DNA from 3 places in the Nonomuraea sp. NPDC050663 genome. Region 2 is predicted to be linked to each of the others. Evidence: riboswitches for the same ligand, from Rfam matches in the RefSeq annotation. Region 2 holds a riboswitch; each other region holds the start of a gene.
What was found. Region 2 has a riboswitch for cyclic di-AMP ahead of ACIBH1_RS17495 (GH25 family lysozyme). Riboswitches for the same ligand answer to the same signal wherever they lie in the genome.

Region 1 (5,117 bases), on a different contig from region 2:
GGCGTCGGTCTCGACAACGTCGACGTCGAGGCCGCCACCAAGGCCGGTGTGATGGTCGTCAACGCGCCGACCTCCAACATCACCAGCGCCGCCGAGCAGACCATCGCGCTCATCCTGGCCAGCGCCCGCAACACCGCCCAGGCCCACGCGGCCCTGAAGAACGGCGAGTGGAAGCGCTCCAAGTACACCGGTGTCGAGCTCGACGAGAAGGTCGTCGCCATCCTCGGCCTCGGCAAGATCGGCCAGCTGGTCGCCCAGCGCCTGCAGCCGTTCGGCGTCGAGCTGATCGCCTACGACCCCTACCTGCCGCCGGCCCGCGCCGCGCAGATGGGCGTGCGCCTGGTCAGCCTCGACGAGGCCATCAAGACCGCCGACTTCATCACCGTGCACCTGCCCAAGTCGAAGGAGACCCTGGGCCTGCTCGGCGACAAGGAGCTGCACGAGGTCAAGCCGAGCGTGCGCATCATCAACGTCGCCCGCGGCGGCATCGTCGACGAGAACGCGCTCTACTCCGCGATCAAGGAGGGCCGCGTCGCCGGCGCCGGGCTCGACGTGTTCTCCAAGGAGCCGATGACCGAGCACCCGCTCTTCGAGCTCGACCAGGTCGTCGTCACCCCGCACCTGGGCGCCTCCACCCACGAGGCCCAGGAGAAGGCCGGCACCCAGGTCGCGCGCAGCGTCAAGCTCGCCCTCGCCGGCGAGTTCGTGCCCGACGCCGTCAACGTCCAGGGCGGCGCCGTCGCCGAGGACGTCAAGCCGGGCCTGCCGCTCGCCGAGAAGCTGGGCCGCGTCTTCACCGCCCTGGCCGGCGAGAGCGCGACCAAGCTCGACATCGAGGTGCGCGGCGAGATCGCCACGCAGGACGTGCGCGTGGTCGAGCTGGCCGCCCTCAAAGGCGTCTTCGCCGACGTGATCGAGGAGCAGGTCACCTACGTCAACGCCCCGCTCATCGCCAAGGAGCGCGGCCTGACCGTCGAGCTGGTCACCAGCGAGGAGAGCCCCGACTGGCGCAACGTCATCACGGTGCGCGGCGTCCTGGCCGACGGCCGCCAGGTCTCGGTCTCGGGCACGCTGTCCGGTCCCCGGCAGATCACCAAGATCGTCGAGGTCAACGGCTACCAGATGGAGATCGAGCCGACCGACCACCTGGCCTTCTTCGCCTACGCCGACCGTCCCGGCATCGTCGGCGTGGTCGGCCGCATCCTCGGCGACCACTCCATCAACATCGCCTCGATGCAGGTGTCGCGCGACACCAAGGGCGGCCAGGCGCTCATCGCGCTCACCGTCGACTCGGCCCTCCCGGCCGAGGTACTCGACCAGATCGTGAGCGAGATCGGCGCCGAGAGCGGACGCTCGGTCGACCTGGCCGACTAGCCCGTTCCCTGGTACGGCCGGCGTCTCGTCACGAGGCGCCGGCCGTTTTGTTGTCTCAGGATATGAGATAGTAGGACGTCCTACGAGACAACCGGGTTATCCTGACGGGGATGCGCCAGGTACTCGTACTTATTACCTGCCGCGGCGAGGCCTGTTAGGGCAGGTCGACGACTCGCCGCGGCGAGTGGCGCGTGTCGGCCGTTAAGTCCCCCTCCCGGACGTCCGTGACCCGGACCGAGGGACCCAGGCCCGGTTTGGATTCGCGACCGGAGTCCGACATTTCCCAGCCAACGCCCGCGAAGCGAGACGAGTCACTTCATGTACGAGATGTATTCCTGGAACGCGCCAGAAGAGACCGAGAACGAGGCGGTCGAGGCCGTCCAGCTGTCACTGGACCGCCGCGACAACGGCGGCCGCCCCAGCGAGTGACTAGAACGCCAGCCGGTACATGACGGCCATGCGCCGCATGAACGGCAACATCCTGGCCACCCCCACCAACGCCCGGTAGCGCACCCCCACCCGGTCGTAACCTCCGATGTCGAAGGCGCTCACCGCGTCGAGGCAGCGCAGCCGGGGGTGGACGGAGGTCAGCTCGGCCGCACCGTCCACACCCCAGTGCAGCGTCGCCCCGGCGACCTGGACGGGCTTGTTCATCCTCTGCATCCTGATGCCGCGACGGCTGAAGGCGTCGAAGACGAACTGCCCGCCGGGGAAGTGCTCCACGATGCGGCGGAACAGCTCGCGGCCCTCCTCCTCGCGCAGATACATGGTCAGGCCCTCGGCCACCACGAGCACCGGCAGGTCTCCCGGCACCTGGTCGAGCCAGCCGGGAGGGGTGACCGACGCCGCGACGAGCTCGTAGCCGGGACGATCGGCCGGGTAGAGCTTGCGCCGGAGGTCGATGACGTCGGGATAGTCGACGTCGTACCAGCGCACGCCGGAGCCGGGGTCGACGCGGAAGACGCGCGTGTCCATGCCGCAGCCCAGGTGCAGCACGGTGCACGAGGGATGCGCGGCGAGGAACTCGCGCGTCCAGCCGTCGAAGTGGAGGCTGCGCAGCGCGACAGTGGCGGCGTCGCCGGGCTTCATGCCGACCTGGGAGAAATCGTGGTCGATCTTCCTGACCGCGTCGAGCGCCATGGTGTCGTGCAGGATCGAGCGGGGGGAGCCGGCGTCGACGGCCTTGCCGTACAGGGTGGCCAGCATGGTGGCCTGCGCGCCGGTCAGCCGGATCTTCTCCATGCCACCACGATAGATCGGGAAGGGCTCACAGGCTCGCGGTGAGCATCGCGGGTGCGGGGGCCCGCCTCTGCTTGAGCTGGGCCGCCCAGATCGTGACGCCCTTGGGGTCGGGCCGCACCGCGCCCACGAACGCCTGGCGGCGCCAGCCGCTGAGCCTCTCCTCCTTGACCACGTCGCCCGAGTGCGGCGCGTGCACCATGTAGCCGGGCCGGCTGATCATGCCGACGTGCCCGAGCCCGGAGAAGAAGACCAGGTCGCCGGGCTTGAGGTCGTCCCAGGAGATCTTGCGGTCGAAGGCTGAGTACTGCTCGGCCGCGGTGCGCGGCAGTTCGATGCCGGCGTTCTCGTAGGCTCGCAGCATCAGCCCCGAGCAGTCGTAGCCGCTGCCGGAGGCGCCGCCCCACACGTACGGCGTGCCGCGCTCGGCCATGGCGAAGGTCAGGGCCTTCTTCCAGGCGGGCGGCTTGAGGGCCTTGTCGCGGATCTCCTTGATCCCGGCGCCGTCAAGCGTGAGGGTGACGGGCTTCTCGGGGGCGGAGGCGGAGGCGGGGGAGGCGGTGAGCACGAGCGCGAGTCCGAGGGGAGCGGACACGAGCATGGCGAGGCGCAAGGAGGACAGGGGATTGACCTTCCACGGGGCCGGCCGGGTTAGCTGACGGGCTCGGACCTGGAAGCGCGGCCCTACGGCGGAAACCGCCGATTCGCCCCGGGGGAACGTGGGTCCCCGGCTCCGCCACGGACGGCGCGGCGGATTAGGCAGGTCAGGACTCTAACGAAATGGTCAAAAGGGCGCAAATCAGACATTTACCTGTGTCCGAATCCTGAGATGTGTGTTCGTACGGCGAGACAGGCCGGTAAAGTGCTGCGCATGACACGTTTGGCAGTGATCCCCGGAGACGGCATCGGCACCGAAGTCGTGGCCGAGGGGCTGAAGGTCCTGGAGGCCGTGGGCGTCAAGTTCGACACCCACCACTACGACCTCGGCGCCGCGCGCTACCACCGCACCGGCGAGACCCTGCCCGACTCCGTGCTCGAGGAGCTGCGCGGCTTCGACGCCATCCTGCTCGGCGCCGTCGGCGACCCCAGCGTGCCCCCGGGCATCCTGGAGCGCGACCTGCTGCTCAAGCTGCGCTTCGAGCTCGACCACTACGTCAACCTGCGCCCGGTCAAGCTCTTCCCCGGCGTGAAGACCCCCATCGCCGACGCGGGGCCCGAAGACATCGACATGGTCGTGGTGCGCGAGGGCACCGAGTCGCTCTACGCGGGCGCCGGAGGCGTGCTGCGCAAGGGCACCCCGCACGAGGTCGCCACCCAGGAGTCGCTCAACACCGCCTTCGGCGTCGAGCGCGTCGTGCGCTACGCCTTCGACAGGGCCCAGTCGCGCCCGCGCAAGCACCTCACCCTGGTCCACAAGACCAACGTGCTCACCTTCGCCGGCGACCTGTGGGCCCGCACGGTCAAGCGCGTCGCCGCCGACTACCCCGAGGTCACCACCGACTACCAGCACGTCGACGCCGCGTCGATGTTCTTCGTGACCCACCCCGCGCGCTTCGACGTGATCGTCACCGACAACCTGTTCGGCGACATCATCACCGACATCGGCGCCGCCATCGCCGGCGGCATCGGCCTGGCCGCCAGCGGCAACGTCAACCCCGACCGCACCGCGCCGAGCATGTTCGAGCCGGTCCACGGCAGCGCCCCCGACATCGCCGGCCAGGGCAAGGCCGACCCGACCGCCACGATCCTGTCGGTCGCCATGCTCCTCGACCACCTCGGCCACGCCGCCGAGGCGGTCCGCGTCGAGCAGGCCGTCGCCGCCGACATCCTCGCCCGCACCCCTGGCCGCAGCACCGGCCGGATCGGCGACGACATCGCGACCCGAGTAGCCGGCGGCGCCTAGCCGCACGGCTGGGCGCCCTCCGCGCTCGGCCACCCCCGAATGCCCGGTGGCTGGACAGCTGCCGGGTATTTCTTTTTACGTCCTAGTATTGGTCACGCAGTCGTTCATGAAGGGAATCCCATGACTCAGCTCAGCTTCGATGTGCAGCTCTCCGACCACGCGCGCACCGATGCGGAGCGCGAGCAGGTACTTTCCAGTCCCGGGTTCGGGCAGCACTTCACCGATCACATGATCTCGATCGACTACACCGAAGAGCTCGGCTGGCACAACGCGCGGCTCATGCCGTACGGCCCGCTGACCCTCGACCCGGCCACCTCGGTCTTCCACTACGGCCAGGAGCTCTTCGAGGGCCTCAAGGCCTACCGCCAGGTCAACGGCTCGATCGTGACGTTCAGGCCCTACGCCAACGCCGCCCGCTTCAACCTGTCGTGCCAGCGCATGGCCATGCCCGAGCTGCCCGAGGAGACCTTCGTCGAGGCGCTGGAGCTGCTCGTCCAGACCGACCGCGACTGGGTGCCCACCACCGAGGGCCACAGCCTCTACCTGCGGCCGTTCATCATCGCCACCCAGGTCGGGCTGGGCGTGAACTACCCCTCGCGCA
Region 2 (5,117 bases):
CAGCCCGATGACGAAGGAGAGTCCTCCGATCCTGAGCGTGGTGACGCTGAAGCAGTCGTCGCGCCGCTGGGCCAGCAGGATCAGCAGGCTCCACACCACGAACGCAACCCGGGTGAGGCCGAGGACGGCGGGAGACTCGAGTCCGGGGATCTCGTCGGCGAGATTCTCGACCCTCGACACGATGTCCAGGACGGCGAGCACGAGCAGCACGGTCCGAAGCCAGCCGGCCGCGATGCGGCTGAAGAGGATCACGAGCGGGCCCCACACCAGCAGGTACACGCCAGCCGACACGTATTCGGGCAGCTGGTCGAGCAGGAGCCAGCCGGCCGCGTGGAGCGCCGCCGCGATGTACAGCAGGCGCCGCAGCAGGCGGGGCGGAGCGGCGCCCGGTCCTGGCAGGAGGACCTGCCAGAGCATCCATGCTTTGAGCAGGCAGAGCAGGGCCAGTCCTGCGACCTGGACACCGGGCGAAGCCGGTGGAGGGTAGACGATCGCGGCGAACGAGTAAGGGGTGTCCCACGCGACTGCCAGCCAGAGGGCCCGCAGGCGGCCATCGAGCATGCTGATGACGGCGGCCGCCGCGCAGGCGAGCAGGTAGAGCCCGGCGACCACGAGCCCTAGGTGGCGACGTAACACGAAATTCCAGACCCTGGGGAGAACGGCTCAGCGAGCGTAGCGGGTGATCCACAGCCCGGGGATCACCTCGACGTCCTCCACCCATGCGAAGCCGAGCCGCTCGTACAACGATCTGGCCGGCTTGTTGTCCCGGCCCGTCGACACGACGGCTCCGCGGTCGCCGGCCCGCGTCAGCGCCTCGGTGACCAGGGTGCGGCCGATGCCGCGGCGGAAGGCCGTGGGGGCGACGACGAGCCGCTCGATGTCGAGCAGCCCGTCGTCGGCGAAGGACCAGGCGATCGCCCCGATGAGCCGCTCGTCCTCGTCGAAGGCGCCGACCCAGGTCAGCGGTTCGGCGAGCAGGTCGTCGAGCGACTCGTGCAGCGGCGGGATGCGGTCGTCGCCGATGAGTTCGGCTTCGACGGCGTAGGAGAGCCGCTGCAGGCTCCAGAGGGTCTCATCTGGAGAAATATCGGAGAGGCGCATGAAAAATCAGCTTAGGCGGACTGGCAACTCCTTTATTCCGTTGATGAAGTTGGAGCGCAGCCGCCGGGCCTGGCCGGTCTGGCGCATCTTCGGATAGCGGCGCACCAGCTGCTCGAACAGCACTCTGAGCTCGAGCTTGGCCAGGTGGTTGCCGAGGCAGAAGTGCGCTCCGCCGCCGCCGAAGCCGAGGTGCGGGTTGGGGTCGCGGCCGATGTCGAAGACGCCGGGGTCGGCGAAGACGGATTCGTCGCGGTTGGCCGAGGAGTAGAAGATCACGACCTTGTCGTTCTCGGCGATCTGCTGCCCGCCGAGCTCCTGGTCGCGGGTGGAGGTGCGGCGGAAGAGGTTGACCGGGGCGACCCAGCGCACGATCTCCTCCGAGGCGGTGGGGGCCAGCGTGGGGTCGTCGACGAGGCGTTGCCACTGGTCGGGGTGGTCGAACAGGGCGAGCATGCCGCCGGAGGCGGCGTTGCGCGTGGTCTCGTTGCCCGCCACCGCCAGCAGGAGCACGAACAGCTCGAACTCGTTGTCGGTCAGCCGCTCACCGGCCTCGGTGGGCTGCAGGAGCTTGCCGACGATGTCGTCGCGCGGCGGCGCGGCGGCGCGTTTGGCGGACAGCTCGGCCGCGTAGGCGTAGACCTCGGTGGCCGCGGCGCCGCCTTCCTCGGGGGAGGAGGCGTAGTCGGGGTCCTGGGCGCCGATCATCTGGTTGGACCAGTGGAAGAGCTTGTCGCGGTCCTCGACGGGGGCGCCGATCAGCTCGCAGATCACGTACAGCGGCAGCGGGGCGGCGATCTCGGTGACGAAGTCGATCTCGTCGGAGGGCGAGCACTGGTCGAGGAGGTCGTCGCAGATCTCGCGGATGTGCTGTTCGAGGGCGGCGATGGTGCGCGGGGTGAACCCGCGGTTGACCAGGGCGCGCCGCCGGGTGTGGTCGGGCGGGTCCTGGTTGAGCATCATCATGCGCTGGAGCTCGCGCTGTTCCTCGGGCATCTCGTTGAACAGGGCGAGTTTGCGGGAGGAGGAGAACAGCTCGGAGTGTCGCGAGACGTGGACGACGTCCGTGTGGCGGGTGACGGCCCAGAAACCTGGTTCTCCCTCGTGCCAGTAGACGGGCGCGTGGGATCTGAGCCAGGCGAGCTGGGCTAACGGCGGACCGTTTTCGGCGTATTGGTCCTGGTCAACGAGGTCGATGTGCACCGGGCCACCTCATCGCGTAGATTTGATCAAGCGCTTGGTAGACAACCGTATTGAAACGTGTTCTACCCCGCTCCTGTACGACCGTCAAGTGGTGACCCGGCGTGACTGATCCGCCACCGAAGCGTGATTTTACTTTTCCAGATTTTGGGTTTTATTCAGACTGTTATTAAGGTCCCTCGTTATCGGACGGTGATACGCCTCCACCCAGGGGGCGACGTCCGATCGCCGAATCCCCCTCCGCGGGGAACCGGGGACCCAACTTTCCGGGGTGAATCCGAGAGCCCCGAGCGCTGTGCGGCGCGCTCGAATTTCGCGGTAGGGCATCTCCTGGCCCGAACCCGTCAGCTAACCCGGTAGGCGTCCTAAGGAGAGGACCCTCCCCCTTGGATCCGATCTCGGACAAGCTGTTCAAGGTCATCGAAGCTGAACTGCCGTACAGAGAGGAAGCGGGCGGCTACACCAAGTACGGCGACTGGTATGGCGAGAACATCGCCCAGTCCGGCGGCTACGACTCCGCTGCCTGGTGCGACATGTTCCTTGCCTGGGCCGCCAGTAAGGCGGGTGTCTGGAAGTACACCGGCCAGTTCGCCTACACCCCGTCCCACGCGAACTGGTTCAAGCAGCAGGGCGCATGGTCCACGAAACCGGAGCCCGGCGCATTCGTGTTCTTCAACTTCTCGGGCGCGAGAATCAGCCACATCGGCATCGTCGAGAAGGTCGCCAACGGCAAGATCCACACGATCGAGGCGAACACCGAAGGCGTCCACCTCAAACGGAAGGTTCGCGACACGAACAGCACCATCGTGGGCTACGGCCTTCCCAGGAAGGTGAAAGTCGACGGCCTGACTTTCGAGGAGGCACAAGCCAGGGCGAAGGCCGCCGGACCCCCTCCACCCCCGACCTCGGAGGCCGAGACCGTGCCCATCGCGCTGAGCCGTACGGAGCAACCCCCTCCCGCCGGCGGCGAGGGCGCGCTCGTGGTCACCGGCGCGCTCGCCGTCACCCTCGCGGCCGCCGCCGTCCAACCCCTGCGCAAGCGCCTGAGGACCCAGAGCGCGCAGGGCCGCCACCGGGCCCGCCGACGCAGGTGGCCGATGCTGGCCGGATCGGCCCTGGCCGCCGCGCTCGCGGCCGGGATCCCCGCGATGGCCACGGCGGAACCCGCCATGGCCGCCACGGCGGGAGCCGCCACGGCGGGAGCCGCCACGGCGGGAGCCGCCGCGACGGGAGCCGCCGCGACGGGAGCCGCCGCGACGGGAGCCGCCGTCCAGGCCGCCCCCGCCGAGCCGTCCCAGCCGTACGGCGTCGACGTCTCCAACCACGACCAAGGCTTCGACTGGAGCGCCGACAACCTGTCGTTCGGCATCGCCAAGGTCACGGAGGGGCTCACGTTCACCGACGGCACCTTCGCGCGCAACTGGTCGGAGCTGAAGAAGAACGGCCTGGTGCGCGGCGCCTACCACTTCGGCCGTCCGGGCCAGGACCCGGTGCGGCAGGCCGACAGGTTCCTGGCCGAGGTGCGCAAGCACGGCCTGGAGCAGGGCGACCTGCTCGTCCTCGACCTGGAGGTCACCGACGGCCGCCCGGCCGGGGAGGTCAACGCCTGGGCCAAGCGGTGGCTGGAGCGCGTGCGCGAGGCCACCGGGGTCAGGCCGATGTTCTACAGCTCCTGGTCCTTCGCCAAGACCCACGGCGAGGGCCTGGGCGACTACCCCCTCTGGGTCGCCCACTACGGCAAGGACAAGGGCGAGGTCGAGGCGCCGCAACCGTGGAAGGAGTGGGCCCTGCACCAGTACGCCTCGACCGACCACGACCACAATGTCGCCCGTGTCTCGCCGGAGCACCTGCGGCAGCTGGGCTACCAGGCTCCACCGATCGGTTGAGCCCGATCCCCATCGGCCGGGCGATGGCCGCGAGCGTCGTCGTTCCTAGGCTGAACAGCACCGGTCCCCGTTGACCGGGCAGGGCCGCGGCCACCGCACTGGCCGCGGCCCTGCTCTTCACCCCAGCGGGATCCGGTGGCTCGAACCCGCTCGCGCCTCCACGACGGTGAGGTCGTCTCCGCAGCGCACCCGCAGTGGGCCGTCCGACCCGGCGTGCAGCACGACCTCGGTGGCGGCGCCGTCGCGCCAGGTCAGCGACACCGTCACGTTTCCCCTGGCCCGCAGCCCGTGGACCGACCCGTCGCGCCAGGCGCGCGGCAGCGCGGGCAGCACGTCGATCACGCCGGTGTGCGATTGCAGCAGCATCTCGGCGATCCCCGAGGTGGCGCCGAAGTTGCCGTCGAGCTGGAAGGGCGGGTGGGTGTCCCACAGGTTGTCCAGCGTGGACAGGCGCAGCTGCTCGGCGAGCATCGTGTGGGCGTGGTCGCCGTCGCGCAGGCGGGCCCAGAAATTGATCTTCCAGGCCTTCGACCAGCCGGTGCCACCGTCGCCTCGCGCGACCAGGCTGACCATGGCGGCCTCGGCGAAGGGCGTGCCTGGCCGGATCTGGCGGCCGGGATGCAGGCCGAACAGGTGGGAGGCGTGCCGGTGCTCGTCGCCGGGTGAGTCGAGATCGTCCGCCCACTCCTGCAACTGCCCCCAGGAGCCGATCCGCAGCCCGGGATCCAGTCTCGCCAGCGCCTGCCGTACCTCCTGCTCGTCGTCGCCGAGCGCCTCGGCGGCCTCCAGCACGTTGGTGAACAGGTCGTACACGATCTGCTGCGACATGGCGGCGCCCGCGGTGAAGTCGCCGTGCTCGGGCGAGTAGCTCGGGGACACGACCAGGCGGCCCTCGCGTTCGACCAGGTTGTCGACCCAGAAGTGGGCCAGCTC
Region 3 (5,117 bases), on a different contig from region 2:
GTCGCCCAGGCCCGCGCCGAGACGGGCCAGGCGGCGCCGGTAGGGCCCCTCTCCGACGAGCAGCAGCACGGCGGACGGCACCGCGCGCAGCACCCGCGGCCAGGCGCGGATCAGCCGGTCCTGCCCCTTGCGCGGCACCAGCCGCGAGACGCACACGACGATCGGGCGCTCACCCAGACCCAGGCGCCGCCTGACCACCGTTCCCGGCACCTCGGGATGAAAGCGCCCCGGGTCGACGCCGGGCGCGAGCGGCACGAGCAGAGCGGAAGGGATCACCCCCTCCAGCCGGCGGCGCGTGTAGCCGCCCAGATAGGTGACGGCGTCGGCTCCGCGCGCGATGCGGCGCAGCACCGCGCGGAAGCCGGGCGTGGCCGCCCAGGAGGCCTCGTGGCCGTGGGTGAGCATGACGATCCGCCGCGCCCCGGCGGCGCGCAGCCGGGGCGCGAGCAGCCCGAGCGGCGCCGCCGCGCCGAACACGACCGTCTCGACGTCGTGCCGCTCGACCAGCGCCGCGGCCCTGCGCCCCACGTCGCGGGTGGGCAGCATGAGCGAGGTGGGATGCCGGAAGACGGGGTACGGCTGGCGCCGGTCGAAGTCGGCGGCACCGGGCCAGGACGGCGCGTAGACGAGCACGCCCGGCAGCCTGGAGACCAGGCCGTGCACGAACGACTGGATGCCGCCCGGCCGGGGCGGGAAGTCGTTGGTGACGACCAGGACCCGCGTCACGGCTCTGGGAGCCGGTTCACCAGGGCCCAGGCGCGGGCCATCGCGATGCGCTGGGGGGCGGTGGGATGCGAGGCGTAGAGCACGTACTCCAGCGCATCCGGCGACAGGTCGGCGATGTTGGTGATCGCCAGGCGCTTCTGCATGGCGATGAAGGTGGCGGGGTCGCGGGTCAGGTCGAGTGCGTTGAGGTCGGCCCTGGCCTCGATGTGGCGGCTGACGACGTTCTGGGCGGGGCCGGACAGCACGGTGGCCAGGCTCATCAGGCCCATCACCACGCCCACGGCCCTCGGGTCGGCGATCGACGACACCCCCGCGCGCCGCCGTACGAGCGGGAAGAGCAGGAACAGCAGACCCGCGCCGAACGCGGCGCCCAGCCCGCCGATCAGCGTGCCGTGCAGCACATCGTTGGTCTTGGCGTGCCCCAGCTCGTGGGCGACCACCAGTTCGACCTCGTCCTCGGGGGCCTTGAGCAGCGTGTCGTAGACGACGATGCGGCGCGTGGCGCCGAAGCCGGAGACGTAGGCGTTCAGGGCGGTGGTGCGGCGTGAGGCGTCGGCGATGAGCACGTCCTCGACCGGCACGCCGTCGCGCTGGGCCATGGCGAGCAGGTCGGTCCTGAGCTTGCTCGGCGGCATCGAGCGGAAGTCGTTGAAGAGCGGCTCGAAGACCAGCGGGTAGACGAAGGAGGCGAGCAGCGTGAAGGCGAACGCCCCGGCGGCGGCCGGAATCCACCACCGCTTCAGGCGTCTGGCCAGAGCCACCAGGACGACGATCATGATGCCGAGCATCACGACGCGCACCGCGATGTTCTTCAGCCGGTCGGCGCTCCAGGAGGCCCAGTTCTGCGTGGACAGGCCGAAGTCGCGCAGCTGGACTTCGTACCACATGCCCAGGGGCCAGCGCAGGACCTCGACGATCGCGGTGAGCACCAGGACGGCCAGCAGCACCTGGAGCCACCAGGGGCCCTTCAGGCGGGCCAGGGCCCCGCGGCCGAAGGGCGTGGCGACGAGGATCCCGGCGAACAGGATCGTCAGGCCCAGGGAGAGGTAGGAGGGCGTGCTGACGGCCGCGTCGAAGGCCTGGGAGCGGGCGATCTCGGCGGCGGTGAAGTCGCGGGCGGGGTCGGGCTGCACGGTCAGCGGCAGGAGCTGCCAGGGCGTGGTGAAGCCGACGACCGCCACGATCGCCGCGCCCAGCACGGCCAGCGCGATGCCCGCCTCCCTCCGCAGCCCTGGCCGCGTGTTGCCCGCGCCGGACAGGCCGGTGCCGTCTGGCGCCGCCTCGCCCGCCTCGGGCCCGGCGTCCTGCCGCTCGCTCATCCCGCTCCCCCTTCGAGCTGCTCGCGCAGATAAGCGCGCCATCGGGTGGTGAAGTCGCCGAAGGGCGACAAATCCGCGTCACCCTCCAGGGCATCACGGTAGAGCCTCACCAGCCGTTCCTCGCCGAACTCGGCCGCGATCATGCGGCAGGCGAGCCACGACTCCTGGTAGGCCTGCGCCAGCCGGGTCCCGCCGGGGGCGAACGCCTCCGGGCCGGGCAGCCTGTGCGGCACGTGCCCCGCGCGCACCTCCGCCGCCAGCTCGGCGGCGGCGACGGGCACGGGCAGCCCCGCGTCGCGGTAGGCGACGTAGTCGGCCAGGCCTTCCCGCAGCCACAGCGGCGCCCGGCCGGTGCCCGCGGCCACGTGGGTGAGCTCGTGGGCCAGCACCACGTCGCGGCCCGTCGGGGAGAGCGTGGCGAAGGTGGAGGGGACGACGATGACCCTGCCCCGGTCGGCCAGCGCGGCGAGCCCGTCGACGGCGCCGGTGCGGGCCAGCGCCGCGGCCCCGGCGTCGGAGGCGGGGACGACGATCAGGGGGCGCACCGGCGTCCCGAGAACCGCTCCGACCCTGACCGCCGCCCGGTCGGCCCTGCGGGCCAGATCGCCGAGCATGCCGTACGGCACGCTCCGGCCGATCACGGTGGAGCGCTCGCCCCTGGCGAAGACGGCGTCGGGGAAGTAGAGGGACAGACCCGTGGGCGCCGCGGCCGTCGCGGTCACGGTGAGGAGCGCGAGCGCTGCTGCTCTGCGGCTCACCTGGACGGACACCCTCGCAAGGGTATCCGGGCGGCGGCCGGACAGCGCGAAGGCCCCGGCCTGGGTAGGGCCGGGGCCTTCGTGCGCGGGGTCAGCCGCCCGGACGCACCGCGCCCGCGAACGACCGCTTACGCCAGCCGTCCACCTTCTCGATGCGCACGGTCTTGCCCGTGCTGGGCGAGTGGATCATCCTGCCGTTGCCGACATACATGCCCACGTGCCCGCGACCGCTGAAGAACATCAGGTCGCCGGGGCGCAGGTTGCGCCACGACACCTTCGTGCGGATGCGCGCGTACTGGCTGTGCGTCACGCGGGGGATCTTCACCCCGGCCTTCCTCCAGGAGAACTGGACGAGGCCGGAGCAATCGAACGAGCCGGGACCGGTGCCGCCGTAGCGGTACGGGTCACCCAGCTGGGCCTTGGCGGTGGCGACGGCCTTGGAGGCCCTCACCTTCTGCCTGGCGGCCCTGGCCGCACGCGCGCTCATCGTGACCTTGGCGGTCTTGGCGGTGGTGACGGCCTGGGTGCCTGCCGGCACTGCCTGCACCTGAACCGGCCGCGTGGAGGCGGCGGCGGGAGCGGTGTGGGTGACGGCCAGTCCTGTGGTCAGGACGACTCCACCCATGGCAAGGCACGACAGACGGGGGATTCGACGGGTAGACAGTGTGTCTCCTTGGGACTTCCACGAACGCCTACCGGGTTAGCTGACGGATTCGGGCGTGGAAGTCGCCCTACGGCACGGTGACGCGCCGACTCACCCCAGTACCTTGGGTCCCCGGTTCCGCGCCTCCTGGCTGCGCGGATTCGGCAAGCGGATCTCTATCTGTCCAGATCGGCGGCATTGGGGCGGCCGATGCGTGAAATGCGACGACATGGCTTGAGCGCCGCGAGGCCAGAAGGTACTCGGGTCGTGAGGGCAGGGCAAAGCGAACGTAAAGAGTCAGAATTTCGACGCCTAACAGTCAGGGCGTCAACTCCTGATAAATCCGTGGAACGTTACCAAGATGTGAGCCTCGTCACAGTCGCCTCCTCACAGCGACGGTCAAGTCACTCCTGTCACATATGTCACACCAGTTCGTAGATCGCGTAGCCGAAGCCGTCGAGCCGCGCCCCCTCCGCGCCCGATCCGAAGATCAGCCGCCCCTGAGGCGGATCGATCGGCGCGGCGGCGGGAGCGGCCCCCGGATTGACGGCGATCAGGAACCTGCCCCGGCGGTAGACGAGCGGGTATCCGGCGTGCAGCACCTCGACCTCTCCCGAGGTGCCCAGCTCCGGGTTGGCGCGTCGCAGGGCGATCAGGTCGCGCACGGTGTGCAGCAGCGAGCCCGGGTCGGCGCGCTGGTCGGCCACGTTGGGGCGGTCGGGCGAGGGGTCGGCGGGCAGGTAGGTGACGGCCGGGTCGGCCTTGTCCCACTGCATCGGGGTGCGCGAGCCCGCCCGGTTGTAGTCGGGGGTGATCTGGCTGCCCTCGAGGTCCGGCAGGCCGGGCACGTAGCGCATGCCGATCTCGTCGCCGTAGTAGATCGCCGGCAGCGTCGGCCAGGTCAGCAGGAAGGTGTAGGCGGCGCGCAGCTGCTCCGCCGTGCGGGCGCCGCTGGCCAGGCGCGGCCAGTCGTGGTTGGAGGTCGGCAGCGAGATGTGCCCGCTGCCCCCGATGACCTCGACGGCCTCGCGCCACTCCGCCAGGAAGTCCTCGGGCGAGCCGAGACCGGCCGCGTCGAAGAAGCACGACTCGACCTTCGCCCAGCGGGTCTTGACGGCGCCGTTGTCCCAGAGCGAGCGGAAGGCCATGCCGGAGAAGTGCAGGAAGAAGTCGGCGTGGAAGCCGCCGGGCACGGCGACCTTGGGGTCGCTCCACTCGCTGAGCAGGACCGCCTCCGGGTGCCGCCGGTCGATCCAGCCCCGCAGCTCGCGCCAGAGCTTGGCGGTCTCGACGCGGTCGGGGTCGTCCTTGACCAGCGAGGCGGCCATGTCCACCCGGAAGCCCGACACGCCGAGGTCGATCCAGTGGGTCATGATGTCGCGCAGTTCCTGCCGGTTGCGCCTGGGGCCCTCGGCGTCGACCGGCTGCCGCCAGGGCTCGGCGGGGTCGGTGCGGGCGTAGCCGAAGTTCAGCGCGGGCTGGAAGGAGAAGAAGTTGGGCAGGTAGGAGCCGGGACGGCTGCCGGGCGAGGGCACGAATCCGGCGACCTGGCTCTCCGACCAGATGTAGCGGTCGTCCGTGGGGTCGTCCGCGGCGGCGCGGAACCACGCGTGCTGGTCGGAGGTGTGCCCGGCGACGAGGTCGAGCAGGACGCGGATGCCCTTGCTCCTG

Region 1: linked by a shared signal. The riboswitch ahead of ACIBH1_RS16730 (C40 family peptidase) and the one ahead of ACIBH1_RS17495 (GH25 family lysozyme) in region 2 are both predicted to bind cyclic di-AMP.
Region 3: linked by a shared signal. The riboswitch ahead of ACIBH1_RS08080 (C40 family peptidase) and the one ahead of ACIBH1_RS17495 (GH25 family lysozyme) in region 2 are both predicted to bind cyclic di-AMP.

What each region holds. Positions count from the first base shown of each region.
Region 1 covers NZ_JBITGL010000004.1:831,656-836,772, reverse strand. The annotation lists gene serA (phosphoglycerate dehydrogenase) at 1-1,374, shown strand, start outside; gene ACIBH1_RS16735 (class I SAM-dependent methyltransferase) at 1,804-2,616, opposite strand; gene ACIBH1_RS16730 (C40 family peptidase) at 2,642-3,226, opposite strand; cyclic di-AMP (ydaO/yuaA leader) riboswitch at 3,239-3,385, opposite strand; gene ACIBH1_RS16725 (3-isopropylmalate dehydrogenase) at 3,485-4,516, shown strand; gene ACIBH1_RS16720 (branched-chain amino acid aminotransferase) at 4,637-5,117, shown strand, end outside.
Region 2 covers NZ_JBITGL010000005.1:105,017-110,133, forward strand. The annotation lists gene ACIBH1_RS17480 (hypothetical protein) at 1-636, opposite strand, end outside; gene ACIBH1_RS17485 (GNAT family N-acetyltransferase) at 664-1,101, opposite strand; gene ACIBH1_RS17490 (cytochrome P450) at 1,108-2,301, opposite strand; cyclic di-AMP (ydaO/yuaA leader) riboswitch at 2,515-2,678, shown strand; gene ACIBH1_RS17495 (GH25 family lysozyme) at 2,685-4,184, shown strand; gene ACIBH1_RS17500 (glycosyl hydrolase family 95 catalytic domain-containing protein) at 4,302-5,117, opposite strand, start outside.
Region 3 covers NZ_JBITGL010000002.1:716,304-721,420, reverse strand. The annotation lists gene ACIBH1_RS08095 (glycosyltransferase family 4 protein) at 1-726, opposite strand, end outside; gene ACIBH1_RS08090 (M48 family metallopeptidase) at 723-2,045, opposite strand; gene ACIBH1_RS08085 (hypothetical protein) at 2,042-2,815, opposite strand; gene ACIBH1_RS08080 (C40 family peptidase) at 2,895-3,428, opposite strand; cyclic di-AMP (ydaO/yuaA leader) riboswitch at 3,478-3,623, opposite strand; gene ACIBH1_RS08075 (alpha-amylase family glycosyl hydrolase) at 3,869-5,117, opposite strand, start outside.